DNA from 2 places in the Gordonia sp. CNJ-863 genome. Region 2 is predicted to be linked to the other one. Evidence: riboswitches for the same ligand, from Rfam matches in the RefSeq annotation. Region 2 holds a riboswitch; the other holds the start of a gene.
What was found. A riboswitch is a leader RNA that binds a small molecule or an ion and turns the genes downstream of it on or off. The one in region 2 is predicted to bind S-adenosylmethionine.

Region 1: it holds a riboswitch for S-adenosylmethionine, as region 2 does, so the genes downstream of both, BJF87_RS01860 (aminotransferase class V-fold PLP-dependent enzyme) here and BJF87_RS07320 (bifunctional o-acetylhomoserine/o-acetylserine sulfhydrylase) in region 2, are expected to answer to the same signal.

Annotation. Positions count from the first base shown of each region.
Region 1 covers NZ_MKKG01000003.1:99,817-107,886, forward strand. The annotation lists gene BJF87_RS01850 (MFS transporter) at 1-770, opposite strand, end outside; gene BJF87_RS01855 (isochorismate synthase MenF) at 872-1,951, opposite strand; SAM riboswitch class IV at 2,064-2,178, shown strand; gene BJF87_RS01860 (aminotransferase class V-fold PLP-dependent enzyme) at 2,196-3,548, shown strand; gene BJF87_RS01865 (hypothetical protein) at 3,545-3,997, shown strand; gene BJF87_RS01870 (inorganic diphosphatase) at 4,199-4,711, opposite strand; partial or broken gene dacB (D-alanyl-D-alanine carboxypeptidase/D-alanyl-D-alanine-endopeptidase) at 4,995-6,313, shown strand; gene BJF87_RS01880 (zinc-dependent metalloprotease) at 6,310-7,404, shown strand; gene tilS (tRNA lysidine(34) synthetase TilS) at 7,383-8,070, shown strand, end outside.
Region 2 covers NZ_MKKG01000011.1:310,165-318,234, reverse strand. The annotation lists gene trpS (tryptophan--tRNA ligase) at 1-190, opposite strand, end outside; gene BJF87_RS07345 (exodeoxyribonuclease III) at 239-1,075, opposite strand; gene BJF87_RS07340 (bacterioferritin-associated ferredoxin) at 1,244-1,426, shown strand; gene bfr (bacterioferritin) at 1,534-2,019, shown strand; gene BJF87_RS07330 (MFS transporter) at 2,030-3,304, opposite strand; gene BJF87_RS07325 (cutinase family protein) at 3,394-5,298, opposite strand; SAM riboswitch class IV at 5,572-5,693, shown strand; gene BJF87_RS07320 (bifunctional o-acetylhomoserine/o-acetylserine sulfhydrylase) at 5,757-7,079, shown strand; gene BJF87_RS07315 (homoserine O-acetyltransferase) at 7,096-8,070, shown strand, end outside.

The sequences.
Region 1 (8,070 bases), on a different contig from region 2:
AGCGCCGGTTCGGGGGTGCGCCGTTCGTGGCGGACGAAGAGCACCGCGCCGACGACGCTGACGAGTAGCGGCAGCCAGGCCTGGGGCCGGAGGACACCGTTCTGGGCGGCCGCGAGTCCGATGACGAGGGTCAGGAGTGCCACCCCGATCAGGACGATGCCGATCACGTCCAGCTTCGCACGCTCGTGACGAGGCGACTCCGGAACGAACTTCGCCGTCAGCAGCATCGAGACCACGGCAAGCAGTGGTGCGACCAGGAACACGAACCGCCAGCCGAGACCCGTCACGGCCCAGCCCGTCAGGGCGGGGAGCGCCCCGCAGAGAACCATCTCGATGGCGACGAAGATGCCGATGGCCTTCGGTCGCTGCTCCTCGGTCACCGACGTCTTGAGGAGGGCCAGCGATACCCCGAGCAGGGCCGCCATGCCCAGGCCCGCCACGACGCGCATCGCCAGGAGAAAGCCATACCCGGGTGAAAGCATGGCGAGCACATCGGCGACGGTGACCACGGCCAGTCCCGACATCAGGAGTCGTCGGAGTCCGATCGAGTCGCCGAGATTCCCCGCGCCGAGGACGGACGCGGCCATGACCAGCGTCGACATTCCACCCAACAATCCGACAGCCGCGGGCGGGACGTCGAGTTCCCGGCTCACCTGCGGCAGATTCAGGCTCAGCACCAGTGGATCGACGGCCGTGATCGTGAAGGCCAGGGACAGCGCGAAGATGATCGGCAGAATGCTCTTCCGGGTTGTCGACCGCTCCGCAGGCATCTGCTACGCCTCCCTGGCCCCTTCGCCCCGACGTTCATCGACCATAACGCCGACCTTCGTGGTCGGAGGCGAGATCGCGGGAGGGCGCGCTCACCGGAGGGTCAGTTCACGATGTCCGCGAGGGGGATGCCGAGCGCGTTGAACACGGTCCGTAGTTTGAACTGCGTCTCGTCGAGTTCCGCCTGCGGGTCGGAGTGTTCGACGATGCCGCCGCCCGCCCAGGTGCGCAGACTCCGACCGTCGGCCGCGAGCTCGGCGCACCGGATGGCGACCATCCATTCGCCGTCGCCCGCGGCGTCGCACCACCCGACCGCGCCTGCGTAGAAGCCACGATCTCCCTCCACGTCTCGGATGATCTGTGCGGCAACGTCACTCGGGGTGCCGCACACTGCGGGGGTGGGTCCGAGGAGTAGTGCGAGGTCGAGTGCGGTGGTCGCCGGGTCGCGCAGCGTCGCGCGGATCGGGGTGGCCAGATGCCACATCTCGCCGGTCGACTCGAGCTGTGGGGTCGACGGCGCGTCGACGTCGTCGCAGAGATGTCCCAGGCGCTCGCGCAGATGATCGACGACGAAGGCGTGCTCGGCGAGGTCCTTTCTCGAGGCGGCCAGTTCGGCGGCGGTCGCACGGTCGACGGCCGGGTCGGCGGATCGTGGTGCCGAACCCGCGTAGGGATGACAGGTCACCGTCGATCCCGACTTGCGCAGCAGCGCTTCGGGACTCGCGCCGAGCAACCACGAGCCCGAACCCGTCGCGGCGCCGAGGTCGACCGCGAAGGCGTTGTGGTCGGCGTTGCCGCCGGCGAGTGCGTCGAGGAATTCCGCCGGGCGGATCTGTTCGTCGAGCACCAGGTCGACGCTGCGTGCGAGCACGACCTTCCCGACGTCGCCGGCGACGATGCGCTTGACCGCATGTGCGATGCGCTCGCGGTGCTCATCCCGAGCCGGGTGGCTCACGGTCGACACCGCTCGCCGTGACAGCGGCCCGGTCCCGGGCAGCGGTGCTTCGCCGGTCCGGAGCCGGACGGGGGCGACCAGCGCCGCGGGGTCGCGGAGGTCGAAGGGGATCGCCCCGGTCAACGCCCCGACCTCGCCCGCCCGCAGTGCGGCGGATGCCTCGTCGACGTCGGTGAACGACCGGACCACCCCTTCGCCCCGCACGGTGCCGTGCGGGCGCGACAACACGAAGACCTCACTCGATGCCACGACAGCCAGGGTACAGGTAAGCCTGTCCTAACTAGGAATCACGGTGAATCTAAATTGACACCCTTCGCCGGGATCCGCGAACCTTGTCGCAGGTCATGAGTGCCAGTGACAAGCCCCGGCTCGCTGGTCGGCAACCCTCCTCCACGGTGGGGTGCTCCGGGTGACGACCTGGCTGCGGTCGAACCCGAACGCGGCAAGTGTGGATTCTCGAGGAGCTCTTGTCATGACTGCTGTGCTTTCGGCACCCGTCACAACCGTCCGCCCGACCCCTGCCGTGGTGTCCGCCGCCATCGCCGACCGGGCACCCTTCATCCCCGCGCTGGCGCCGGTCGTCGGCTCGGATGCGCAAGTTCCCGTCGCCGCCGGACACCGCGTCGGCTACGCCAATCTGGACTACGCGGCGAGTGCCCCGGCGCTGCCGTCGGTCGCCGCGCAGGTCGCCGGGGCCCTCGGCGAGTACGCGAGCGTGCACCGCGGCGCCGGCCACCTATCGCAGGTCACCACCCGCCGGTACGAAGCCGCCCGCGAGACTGTGCGCGGCTTCGTCCGCGGCCGCGCCGACGACTCCGTCGTCTTCACCCGCAACACCACCGACGCGATCAACCTCGCCGCCCACATCACGCCCGGCGACGTCGTGGTCCTCGACATCGAGCACCACGCCAACCTGTTGCCGTGGTGTGCGCCGAAGGACGGTCGCAACCGGGCTCGCGTGGTCACCGCCCGCACCACGATCGAGGACACCCTCGTCGCGATCGAGGCGGAGCTCGCGTCCGAGCCGGCGTCGCTGCTCGCGGTGACTGCCGCGTCGAACGTCACCGGTGAGGTCCTCCCGATCAGCAGGCTGGCCTCGATCGCCCATCGCCACGGCGCACGCATCCTGGTCGACGCGGCGCAGCTCGTCGCACATCGCCCCATCTCGATCGTCAGCCACGGAATCGACTATCTGGCGTTCTCCGGTCACAAGGCCTACGCCCCGTTCGGCGCCGGCGTCCTGATCGGACGCTCCGACTGGTTCGACGCCGCCGACCCGTACCTCGCCGGCGGTGGAGCGACCGCCGACGTCGACCTGCGCGGTGACGAGAACTCGGCCGGGACCACCTGGCACACCGGGGCCGCCCGCCACGAGGCCGGCTCGCCGAACGTGCTCGGCGCCTTTTCGATCGCCGAGGCGTGCGCCGCACTCGCCGAGTTGGGTCCGGAGGCCATCGGCCTCCACGAGCTCGAGCTCGGTGAGCGGCTCGACGCCGGTCTCGCTCGCATCGACGGTGTCCGGCCGCTGCAGATCTTCACCGACTCGACCGACCGCGTCGGCATCGCCGGCTTCACGATCGACGGCTTCGCGCCGCGGGCCGTCGCCGAATATCTGAGCAGCGAGCACGGAATCGGTGTGCGGGACGGCAAGTTCTGCGCCCACCCGTTGCTCAGGCGGCTCGGTCATCCCGAGGGTGCCGTCCGCGCCAGCTTCGGTGCGGGCACCACCTCCGACGACGTCGATCGCCTGCTCGACGCACTCGGCGCACTCAGCGCCGAAACGACCACCACCCGACCAGAACTCGACGAGGGGTACCCCGCATGACCGTCCACATCGACACTCCGCGCACCGCCGTCACCATCGGCCGTCCCGGCTTCCAGGTCGCGATCGCGGGAGATGCTGTTGCACAGACCTTCCCGATCGTCGTGCGTCGCGAGACCCTGCGGGACGCCCAACGGGCGCGCGCGCTGCTGCGGGCCGGCACCCACGACCAGGCGAACTTCGTCGTGGCCCTCGAGATCGAGGTGGCGATCGCGCCGAACGCGGCATCGGCACGCGCCGCCGTCGAGCAGGCCGGAATCGCCGCCGACAGCTCGGAGACCATCCGCTACATCGGCACGACCCACGGCCTGATCACACTGCTGCGTGACATCTACGCCGCCGAGGTCGCCGACGCGGTGATCCTGGTCCCGATCGACGGTTCGGCCACCGGCAGCCGAGTCCGCGAGCAGGTGCTTCCGGTCTTCGCCGACGTGCGCCACCGGGTGGCCTGAGGCCTTCGAGGTTCGCTGCGCTCACGCCTCAGGCAGCGGGTGGGTTCGCTGCGCTCACGCCTCAGGCAGCGGGTGGGTTCGCTGCGCTCACGCCTGAAGGCGGCGGGTGGGTTCACTGCGCTCGTGCTTCTGCCTGTAGACCACGAACCGCCGACGACAGCATGTGTCGTCGGCGGTCGGTGAGGGACTGCTCGGGTGGCGTCAGCCGCGCGAGGGCTCGTTGGCCTCGTCGGGGTGAGCGGCGAGACGGTCGATGGCCTCCTGGGCGACCTTCTCGGCGGCCTCGCGGCCGACCCAACCGCCCGGCTGGACCTCCTTGCCGGGCTCGAGGTCCTTGTAGTGCTCGAAGAAGTGCGAGATCGGACCCAGCTCGTACTCCGACACGTCGGAGATGTCCTTGATGTGGTCCCAGCGCACGTCACCGGCGGGCACGCACAGCAGCTTGTCGTCGCCGCCGGCCTCGTCGGTCATCGTGTACATGCCGACGATGCGGGCGCGCACGATGATGCCGGGGAAGACCGACTCGGGCAACAGGACCATCGCGTCGAGCGGGTCGCCGTCCTCGCCGAGGGTGCCGTCGATGTAGCCATAGTCGGCCGGGTAGCCCATCGAGGTGTACAGGTAGCGGTCGAGGTAGACCTTCCCCGTCTCGTGGTCGACCTCGTACTTGTTTCGGCCACCTTTGGGGATCTCGATGGTCACATCGAATTCCACTGTTCCTCCTGGCAGTTGCGGATCGGGGGTGTGATCGCCGGACGGCCCAGATGGCCGCGCGTCGCAACAACGATACTGTTAGTCCGACGACCTCGGACTTCGTACCCCCGCAGTGCGCGGGTGCATCGGACCCCGGGTCGCTCATATCCGACATTTCGGTCATGCAGTATCGGCAACGCAATGCGAGAGATCCGGAGGCTTCGTGGGCGCAACCACCAGACCCGCAGGTCGTGATGGCAGACCCCGCAGTCGCAAACTCCTCTGGTGGACGATCGTCGCCGTCGTGATCCTCGCGCTGGCGTCGACCGCTGCGGTGGTCGTGGCTCTCCGCCTGGACACGGAAGCCGAGCTGCCGCCGGGGATACCGCCGCAGCCCGCCGCGATCTCCCCCGACCCGCAGATCGACCCGGTCGCCGCCACCGCACCGGCCCCGACGCCCGCCGGGGTGTCCCGCGCGATCGCCCCCGCACTGCGGAATCCGGCGCTCGGTGTCCTGAGCGGCATGATCTCCGACTCGCTGACCGGCGAGGTCCTGTGGTCGCGCAACCCCGGTCGTCCGCGCATCCCCGCGTCGAACGACAAGGTGCTCTCGGCCGCGGCCTTCCTCGAGGCCATGCCGCACGACGCGCGCCTCACCACGACGGTCGTCGCGGGGTCGAACGGGCAGGTGATCCTCAAGGGGGCCGGCGATCCCACTCTGTCGGCGCAGCCGCCGATGCCGACACCTTCTACAGCGAGCCCGCCCGCATCGCGGACCTCGCCGAACAGATCAAGCAGGCCGGCATCCCGGTCACCTCGGTCGCGGTGGACCTCAGCGCCTTCTCGGGCCCGACGATGGACCGGACCTGGGACCGCAGGGACATCCAGGGCGGCGACATCGCGCCGATCGAGTCGCTGATGGTCGACGGCGCCCGCCTCGAGCCGCTCGACGAGTATTCGCCGCGATCCGCGACGCCCGGGATCATGGCCGGTGAGGCGCTGGCCGCGGCGCTCGACGTCGATGCGCCGGTGACCGAGGTACCCGCACCCGCCGGCGACCGCGTCGTGGCGAAGGTCGAGTCCGCGCCGCTGGTGACCCGGGTCAACGACATGCTCCGGTACAGCGACAACGTGCTCGCCGAGACGCTGTCGATCGAACTGTCGGTGCATCGCGGCGGACCCGCGACCCTCGCCGCCGGAGTCGACGCGGTCGAGCAGGTCCTGTCCACCACCTTCCCTGAGCAGTGGAAGGGCACCACGCTGGCCGACGCGTCGGGCATCTCCTATGCCAACCGCACGACGCCTGCGCTGCTCGACGCGGTGATGACCGCGGCCAGCGGACCCTCGCGACCGAAGCTGCGACCGATGCTCGACGGTCTGCCCATCGCCGCCGGCACGGGCACCCTCGCCGACCGTTTCCCGATCGCCACCACACCCGGTGCCGGGTGGGTGCGCGCAAAGACCGGAACACTCACCGGAGTCAGTTCGTTGACCGGCATAGTCCAAACGATCGATGGCCGCGTGCTGTCGTTCGCCCTCATGTCCGGCGGCACCTCGCCGGCGGACGCGAGACCCGCCCTGGACGCCGTGGTGGGTCAACTCAGAGAGTGCGGGTGCCGATGAGCATGTCAGGAACCGACAGCAAGGCCGCCGTCGAGCCGGTGGGTGACGACACCCGCCTGAGCATCGGATCGCAGATCGACTGGCCGCTCGCGGCGTCGACCGCGAAACGGCTCGTCCGACCCGGCCCCAAGACCACGGCCTACACCTACGAAGCCGCGCAGGCCGAGCTCGCGGACGCGGCGACGCGTGCGGAGGCGCCGGTCCGCGAGGTCACCGGTCTCGCCGACGGACTCCGCATCCCGACGACCCGAATCCTCGACCGGTCGGGCTGGATCGACGCGGCCTCCGACTCGATGCGTTCGATGCTGGGGTCCGAGGCCGACGCGGACCCGGCTTCGCCCGGCCTCGCCGCCAAGTTCGGCGGGATCCAGGCCGGTGGTCTGCTCGCCTTCCTCTCCACTGCGATCCTCGGCCAGTACGACCCGTTCACGCCGGACCCGGAAACCGGTGAACCCGGCGTGCTGATGGTCGTGACGCCCAACATCATCAACGTCGAACGCCAGTTGAAGGTCGTGCCGTCGGACTTCCGTCTGTGGGTGTGCCTGCATGAGGTGACCCACCGGGTGCAGTTCTCGGCCAACCCGTGGCTACGCGACTACATGCAGGACAACGTCGCCGTGCTCACCTCCGAGACCGGTGAGTCGACCACCGAGATCGTCACGCGGATGACCAAGACGCTCAAGGGCTCCGAACCCCGCGAGAAGGGCATCCTCGGTGCGATGCAGCTGCTGCAGAGCCCCGAGCAGTTCGACGCCTTCCAGCGGATGATGGTTCTCGGCACGCTGCTCGAGGGTCACGCCGACCACGTGATGGACGCCGTCGGGCCGGCGCACGTCCCGTCCGTCGCCCACATCCGCACCGCCTTCGACAAGCGACGCAAGGCGCCGCAGAACCCGGTGCAGCGCATCATCCGCGCCCTCATCGGCATGGACGCCAAGATCGCGCAGTACATCCGCGGCAAGGCCTTCGTCGACGAGGTGGTCGAGACCGTCGGCATGGAGCGGTTCAACACGGTGTGGACCTCGCCCGAGACGATGCCGCTGCCGGACGAGATCGACACCCCGCAGGCATGGATTCGACGCGTGCTCTGACTCAGGTGGTCGCGGATTTCGCGGCCACCTGTTTCGCCGGTCCGCGCGCATCCGTCTGCGTGGGACTGTCCGGCGGCGCCGACTCGCTCGCACTGACGGCGACGGCCGTCCGCGCGGGACTCGACGTCACCGCGCTGATCGTCGACCACGGACTCCAGGAAGGTTCGGACCACGTGGCCGGCCGGGCCGCCACGACCGCACGCGAACTCGGCGCCGACGCACGCGTGCTCGAGGTCAGGGTCGGGACCCGCGGGGGACTCGAAGCCGCTGCCCGGGACGCGCGGTACACAGCGCTCGACGCCGCCCGGGACGGTCGTCCGGTGCTTCTCGCGCACACCGCCGACGACCAGGCCGAGACCGTGCTGCTCGGACTCGCACGCGGTTCGGGGGCGCGTTCGATCGCCGGCATGCGTGCGTGGAAGGCCCCGTGGGGTCGGCCACTGCTGCGAGTGCGCCGGATGCAGACGCTCGCGGTGTGTACCGAACTCGGGCTGGCCGTGCACCACGACCCGCACAACCGCGACCCGCGGTTCACCCGGGTTCGTTTGCGTGCCGACGTGATCCCGATGCTCGACGACGTTCTCCAGGGCGGCGTCGTGCCTGCGCTGGGCCGCACCGCGGACGGTCTGCAGGACGACAACGACGCCCTCGACGGCTGGGCGGAGG
Region 2 (8,070 bases):
TCGGATCGAACGACGCCGTGATCGCGTGCATGTCGGGGATGAAGTAGAAGGCCTCGAAGTCGTCCTGCAGGGCCACCCACTGGCGAACCGCACCCAGGTAATTGCCGAGGTGGAAGGAATCGCTGGTGGGCTGGATTCCCGACAGTACGCGGGGGCGGGCGGCGCCGGATGCGGAGACGTCAGAACTCATCGGTCCATTTTCGCAGACCCGCAAAGCCCTTTTCCGCCGGTGCCCGCATCACTCGTAGACGACGGTGACCGGCGCGTGATCCGACCAGCGCAGGTCGTAGGCGGCTGCCCGATCCACTGTCGCCTTCACCGCACGCTCGGCGAGCGAACGGTTGGTGAGTTGGTAGTCGATCCGCCATCCGGAGTCGTTGTCGAACGCCTTGCCGCGCCACGACCACCATGAATATGGACCGCTCTCGCCGGGATAGAGCTCGCGGGTGACGTCGTGCCACCCGGCTTCGAGGAGGCCACCCACCCACGCGCGCTCGTGCGGCAGGAAGCCCGGGCTCTTGAGGTTGCCCTTCCAGTTCTTGATGTCCTCCTCGGCGTGGGCGATGTTCCAGTCGCCGCCGACGACGACGTGGCGGCGACGGCGGACGAGCCGGCCGAGGTGCGCGCCGAACTCGTCGAGGAACCTCATCTTCTCCTCGTACTTGACGACGTCCTTCTCGGCATCGGTGAGCGCCGCACCCTTCGGCAGGTACAGACTGGCCGCGGTCACCGGCCCGAGGTCGGAGTCGAGGTCGACCTCGAGGTAGCGGCCGAGGTCGTCGAATTCCGCACTGCCGAAGCCGAAGCGGACGGCGGCCGGCTCGGTACGGGTCAGCACGCCGACACCGGCATGTCCCTTGACCGAGGACTCGCTCATCGTGAGATGCCAGCCGGCGTCGAGCGCAGGAGCCAGGGCGTCCCGGGCGAGGTCCTCGCTCGCCCGCACCTCCTGCAGCAGCACGACGTCGAGCGACGAGTCCTCCAACCAGGGCAGGAAGCCGCGGTTGGTCTCGGAACGATGTTTGACCGCCGCGCGGATTCCGTTGACGTTGACCGTGGAGATGGAGAGTGGCACGGGGCCACATCCTACGGATGCGGTCCGACAGACCAACGCCCGCAAGCCTTCTTCGCGGACGGTTCCCGACGTCTCGGATTGAGACGAAAAAGAGGTAAGGCAACCCTTGTGCATCCCGGGAGAGATATGTAAGCATTACCTAATCCAGGCACTACGTTAGGTCCGAAGATGTTCGTTTGTATTTGCCGCGCTGTCACCGTCGACGAGGTCCACGAGCACTGCGATGCCGGTGCCTACACCATCGACGACATCAGCGACCGCTGCGGCGCGGGCGAGGGCTGCGGAACCTGCCTGGAGAAACTCGACAGCATCCTGAGCGAAAGGCTGGCCACCTCGACGAGCGCTGCATGACCTGACTTCAGACAACTCCAGCAACAACCTCGCCCGAGTACGCGCGCGGGGCGTTTTGCCGTGTTAGCTTCATCACTACGATTGTCCGGCTAACGGGAGGCTGTCATATGCGTGGCGACGACGAGGTCATTGCACTGCTCAACGAGCAGCTCACGAGCGAGCTCACCGCGATCAACCAGTACTTCCTCCACGCGAAGATGCAGGAGAGCTGGGGTCTCACGGAGATCGCGGCCAAGACGCGCGCCGAGTCCATCGAGGAGATGACGCACGCCGAGATCCTCACCGACCGCATCCTCTTCCTCGACGCGCTGCCCAACTACCAGCGTCTGCTGCCGCTGCGCATCGGTCAGTCCATCCGCGAACAGTTCGAGTCGGACATGGCGATCGAGGTCGAGGTCGTCGAACGACTGCGCCCGGGCGTCGCGATGTGCCGCGAGAAGGGCGACATCACCAGCGCGAACCTCCTCGAGAAGATCCTCGCCGAGGAGGAAGAGCACATCGACTACCTCGAAACCCAGCTCGAGCTGATCAACAAGATCGGCGAACCGCTCTACCTGTCGAAGACGATGGCGACGCCGCCGACCAACGGCTGACGTTCCGCGCTCAGGCGGGGACCGGGCGGCGACGCGCCGTCATGAACGCGACGACAGCGACCGCGATGCCGCCGACAGCGAGGACCGCGCCGATCACCGCCGGTGACAAGAATCCCCATCCGGCACCGACGACCACGCCTCCGAGGAACGCGCCCGCGGCATTGGCGATGTTGAGCGCCGAGTGATTGAGGGCGGCGGCCAACGTCTGGGCGTCGGCTGCGACGTCCATCAGACGTGTCTGTAGCGCGGGGATCATCGTCGTTCCGGTCAGCGCGACGAGGTACGTGAGTATCAGTGCCGCCCACGCATTCTCGGCGAGTACGGCGAAGGCGGCGAGCGCCACCGCACTGGTGGACAATCCGGCGAGGATCGCGGTCGAGACGTTGCGGTCGGCCGCCCAGCCGCCGACGAAGTTGCCGGTCACCATGCCCAGGCCGTACAGCATCAGGGCGATCGGCACGATCGAGACCGGCAGCCCCGTCACCGAGGTGAGAGCCGAGTTCAGGTACGTGTAGAAGGCGAACATCCCGCCGAAGCCGACGACACCGATCACCAGCGTGAACCACACCTGAGATCGCCGAAGCGCGCCGAGTTCGGTCAGCGGGTCGGTGATCGTCATGCCGGACAGGCTCGGGAGCACACGGACCAGTGACACGACGGTCGCGATGCCGATGGCGACGACGATCGCGAACGCGGTGCGCCACCCGAACGTCTCCCCCAGCCAGGCCGCCGCCGGTACGCCGACGACGTTCGCGACCGAGAGACCGAGCATCACCTGCCCGACCGCCTTGGCGCGATGACGCGGACCGGCGAGGTGCGCGGCGACCAGTGCCGCGACGCCGAAGTACGCACCGTGCGGAAGACCGGCGACGAACCGCGCCACGAGAAGGAGTCCGTACGACGGCGCCAGGACCGTGGCGAGGTTGCCGATCGTGAACGCCACCATCAGGGCGATCAGGAGCACCCGCCGCGACATCCGCGCGGTGAGCGCCGCGATCAGCGGAGCGCCCACCACCACGCCGAGTGCGTAGGCCGAGATGACGTGACCGGCGGTGGGCTCGGAGACGCCGAGGGAACCGGCGATGTTCGGTAGCAGACCCATCGCGACGAACTCGGTGGTTCCGATACCGAAACCGCCGAGGGCGAGCGCGAGGATGGTCAGCCTGCGGGCTCTGCTCGAGATCCCCGAGGAGGGGCGCTCTGCGACGTCCGACGTCGCGTCGTCGAGCACGTCGATGGCGAGGTCGTCCGGTGCACCGGTGGTCGTCGTGGGGGCTTCAGGCACGCCTCATGCCAACCGGCCCTCCGACACCACCATTCCCCGACGGCCGGTGAGTTCGTTCACACAGCGAACGACCAGTCGTTGTACAGCGCCTACTCCGAGCCGGAATCACCGCCGGAAGAACTGTCCGAACCGCCACCGCTGCCGTCGGAGCTGCTGGAATCCGAGCCACTGCCACCGGAGTCCGACTTTGAACCTCCGCTACTGCTGTCGCCGCGGCCGGAAGCGCTCGAATCCGAGCCCCCGGAGCCCGAGCCGCTGTCGGAACCGCTCGAATCCGAACCACCCGAATCCGGGGCCCCGGAGTCGGTGCTGCCGGAATCGTCGGTGTCGCTGTCAGGACCACCCGCACCCGAGGCGCCGTCATCCGACGACGGCCCGGCCGACGAGTCGGTCTCCGACCGCGTGACGCCCGGGTCGGTGCCTCCGGTCGACGAGTCGGTCCCGTCTCCACCACCGGCCGGGGTGTTGTCGTGGTCGGTGACCGGCGCCGAGGTGTCCGTGCCCGCAGACGGGTCGCCGATCGACTGACCGTCGGCCACCTCGGTGACCGCGGGCGAACCGCTACCGCTGCCCGACGCCTCGACTTCTGGAGCCGTGGTCTCGGGATCGTCGTCGACCGTGGCGACGAACCGGGCCAGCGCCACCGATGCCGAGGAGTCATCGTCGGCCGGCAGTGCAAGGGTGTTCGGCTGCGAGGTGATCGACGGTCCGACGATCGCGCCCGCCCAGTACCGCACGAAGTTCACCGGCAGCAGCACGATGCTGCGCACACTCGCGGCGAGAGCATTCACACCACGCATGAGTCGTGCCGGGGACAGACTGACGATGCCCTGCAGGATGTCCTCGAACACGAAGAGGTCGGGCAGGTAGGCGCCGTAACCGAGTTGCGGCAGCGGGGGCAGGAATCCCTGGACCAGACGGACGACGGGCTGCAGGTTGGCCAAGGTGATGCCCAACGGGAGGCCGATCGTCGGACGACCGGACAGGAAGTCGCCGATCTCGCCGGTGTACCCGAGGTCGTTCGCCCAGCCCTGGACCAACTCGGCGAAAGCGGACTTCGCCCCCACCATGCAGACCGTCCCGGTCGCGGTCCCCGCGCCGCTGCACGAGACCGGCCGCGTCGCCCACTGCGACGCGGGGTCGCGATACATCGCGTACGGGTAGAGGAAGTGCTTCGTCTGGTATCCGAGGATGCCGTCGATGGCACCGATGGGGTCGTACAGCGGGTCCGGCAGGTCGCAGATGGGGTCGCCGTCGATGCACACCGAGACCACACGATCGGAGACCGTCCCGAATCCCGCGTCCGCACCGTTTGCGCCGCGCGGGCCCGACATCGTCAGACCGGGGATCACACCGATCAGCGACAGCTCGATACCTCGCCCGGTCTTGTCGCCGGCGCGCCGCGGATCGGAGTACAGCTCGCCGCTGATGACGTCCGGGTCGATGGTCACCATGACCGGGTTGCCCTCGTCGTCGAGGATCGGCTCGCCGTTCTCGTCGATCGCGGCGACCTCGCCGACCGTGCCGTTCCCGATCTCGGACAGCACGTCGCCGGCGACGCGGGCGCCCTGCGAATAGCCCGCCACGACGACGGGCTTGCCCTGACACTGTGACTGATAACCGGCAATCGCCGACTTGGTTGCCGCGGTCCCCTGCGCGACACTCGAGTCATAACCCGTCGCTCCCAGGGGCCACAGGGTCGTCGGATAGTCGGCGTAGATGACCTTGTAGGCGCCCTCGCCGGCGTACGGGGAGTTCGGGTCGGGGCTGTTGTCGGGTCCGAGCCCGGTGTAGCGCTGTTTGACGCCGACGAGGTGCTGCCCCTCCGGGTCGTTGGTGCCGCCCACGATGACGACCGCACCCGCGCCACACGAGTCCGCTTTCGCTTCCGGGACACCGCCGACCAAGCCGAAAGATGCGGCCACCGCCACGCCGGTCGCGGTTGCGATCAGAAACGACGTCCGACGCGACCTGAGATGCTTCATTGCCTTCATGAGGCCCACTCCTCACCACACCCGGACACGCTTCAGGGATGAAGAGGCGTCCTCCGCCGGGATTGACCCGAACGTTAGGGCATCGAAGCGAACCTGACAGGACGCTGAGAACTGCTAATGATCTTGTACTGGCGATTCACGCTGAACATCTACCGATTTCAACCGCTCGGAGGACACGCTCAGTACACGTTTCGGAACGCTGATGAGGAGTTCGATTCGGCGTGACCGGGAGGGTTCTCTGGCACTCACATCCGTGTTATATCCTTGTCGCCAGGTCATGAGTATCAGCGACAAGCCCCGGCTTGCTGATCGGCAACCCTCCAACCGCGGTGGGGTGCTCCGGGTGATGACCGGGTTGTGGGATCGCGGAAGCGAAGCCCCGGCAAGCGCGGGTCCGAAGGTCGGACCCCAACAGGGTCGAGTTTGGCCCTGCCGACCGTAGAAAGTGATCAACAGTCATGTCTGATGCCAACGAAGGCACCAATCCAGCCGACACGTGGAGCTTCGAGACCAAGCAGATCCACGTAGGCCAGGCCGCCGACGCAACCACGAACGCCCGGGCGCTGCCGATCTACCAGACCACCTCCTACGTCTTCAACGACACGCAGCACGCGGCGAACCTCTTCGGTCTCGCGGAGCCGGGCAACATCTACACCCGCATCATGAACCCGACCCAGGACGCGGTCGAGCAGCGGATCGCGGCCCTGGAGGGTGGCGTCGCGGCCCTGCTCGTGTCGTCGGGTCAGGCTGCCGAGACCTACTCGATCCTGAACATCGTCGAAACCAGCGGTCACGTGGTGTCGAGCCCGCGTCTGTACGGCGGCACCTACAACCTCTTCCACTACACCCTGCCGAAGCTGGGCATCGAGGTGAGCTTCGTCGAGGATCCCGAGGATCCCGCGTCGTGGCAGGCGGCCATCAAGGACAACACCCGAGCGCTGTACGGCGAGTCGATCTCCAACCCCAACAACGAGATCCTCGACATCAAGGGCATCTCCGAGGTCGCACACCGCAACGGCCTGCCGCTGATCATCGACAACACCGTCGCCACCCCGTACCTGATCAACCCGCTGGCCCACGGCGCCGACGTCGTCGTCCACTCGGCCACCAAGTACATCGGCGGACACGGCACCGCGATCGGCGGCGTGATCGTCGACGGCGGCACCTTCGACTGGCGCGTCCAGCGTGACGGTGAAGACCTGTTCCCCGGCTTCACCACCCCGGACCCGAGCTACCACGGTGCGGTGTTCGCCGACCTCGGCGCCCCGGCCTTCGCGCTCAAGGCCCGCGTCCAGTGGCTGCGCGACACCGGTGCCGCCATCGCACCGTTCAACGCCTTCCTGCTCGCCCAGGGCCTCGAGACCCTGAGCTTGCGCATCGAGCGCCACGTCGCCAACGCGCAGAAGGTCGCGAAGTTCCTCGAGGGTCACGCGCAGGTCGAGTCCGTCGCCTACGCCGGCCTCGAGTCCTCGCCGTGGTACCAGCGCGGCCAGGAACTCGCCCCCAAGGGCCAGGGTGCGATCATCGCCTTCGAGATCAACGGCGGTGTGGACGCGGGCAAGAAGTTCGTCGACGCCCTGAGCCTGCACAGCCATGTGGCGAACATCGGCGACGTCCGTTCGCTGGTCATCCATCCGGCCTCGACCACCCACAGCCAGCTGACCCCCGAGGAGCAGCTCGCCGCGGGTGTCACCCCGGGCCTGGTGCGCCTGGCCGTGGGCATCGAGGGAATCGACGACATCCTGGCGGATCTCGAACAGGGCTTCGCAGCCGCCAAATAGGACAGGTGAGGCAGTTTTGTCGGTGAGTATCGACCTGAACGCGCAAGCGTCTGATCAGCCCGACTGGGAATCGGTCCCGGACGGGAAGCTCGTCGGCATGAGCATCGGCTCGCTGCCTCTCGACAGCGGTGAACGGATCGACAACGTCACCCTGGCGTTCCAGCGCTGGGGGACGTTGTCGCCGTCCCGCGACAACGTCATCCTCACCCTGCACGCACTCACCGGCGACTCCCATGTCACCGGTCCCGCCGACGCCGAGCACGAGACACCCGGCTGGTGGGACGGCCTCATCGGCCCGGGCCAGGCCATCGACACCGACGAGTGGTGCGTCATCTCGGCCAACGTGCTCGGTGGGTGCAAGGGATCGACCGGTCCCGGGTCTCTCGCCTCCGACGGTCGGCCCTGGGGATCACGCTTCCCGCAGATCACCGTGCTCGACCAGGTCCGCGCCGAGGTCGCGCTCCTCGACCGCCTCGGAATCCGCAGCGTCGGAGCCGTTCTCGGCGGATCGATGGGCGGGGCCCGCGCACTCGAATGGGCCATCGAATACCCGGAGCGCGTTCGCAGCGCACTGGTGCTGGCCGTCGGTGCCCGCGCCACCGCCGACCAGATCGGCATCCAGACCACTCAGATCGCCGCCATCAAGTCCGACCCGGCCTGGCACGGCGGCAACTACCACGGAACCGGCCAGACGCCGCTGACCGGGATGGGCATCGCCCGTCAGATCGCGCATCTGTCGTACCGCAGCGAGCCCGAACTCGACGAGCGCTTCGCCAACGAACCGCAGGGCGACGAGCAGCCGCTGCTCGGCGGCCGGTACGCCGTCCAGAGCTACCTCGAGCACCAGGCGTCGAAGCTGATGCAGCGCTTCGATCCAGGCAGCTACGTGGTGCTCACCGAGGTCCTCAACCATCACGACGTCGGCCGCAACCGCGGCGGCGTGCAGAAGGCGCTCAACGAGTGCAAGGTCCCGGTCATCGTCGGCGGAATC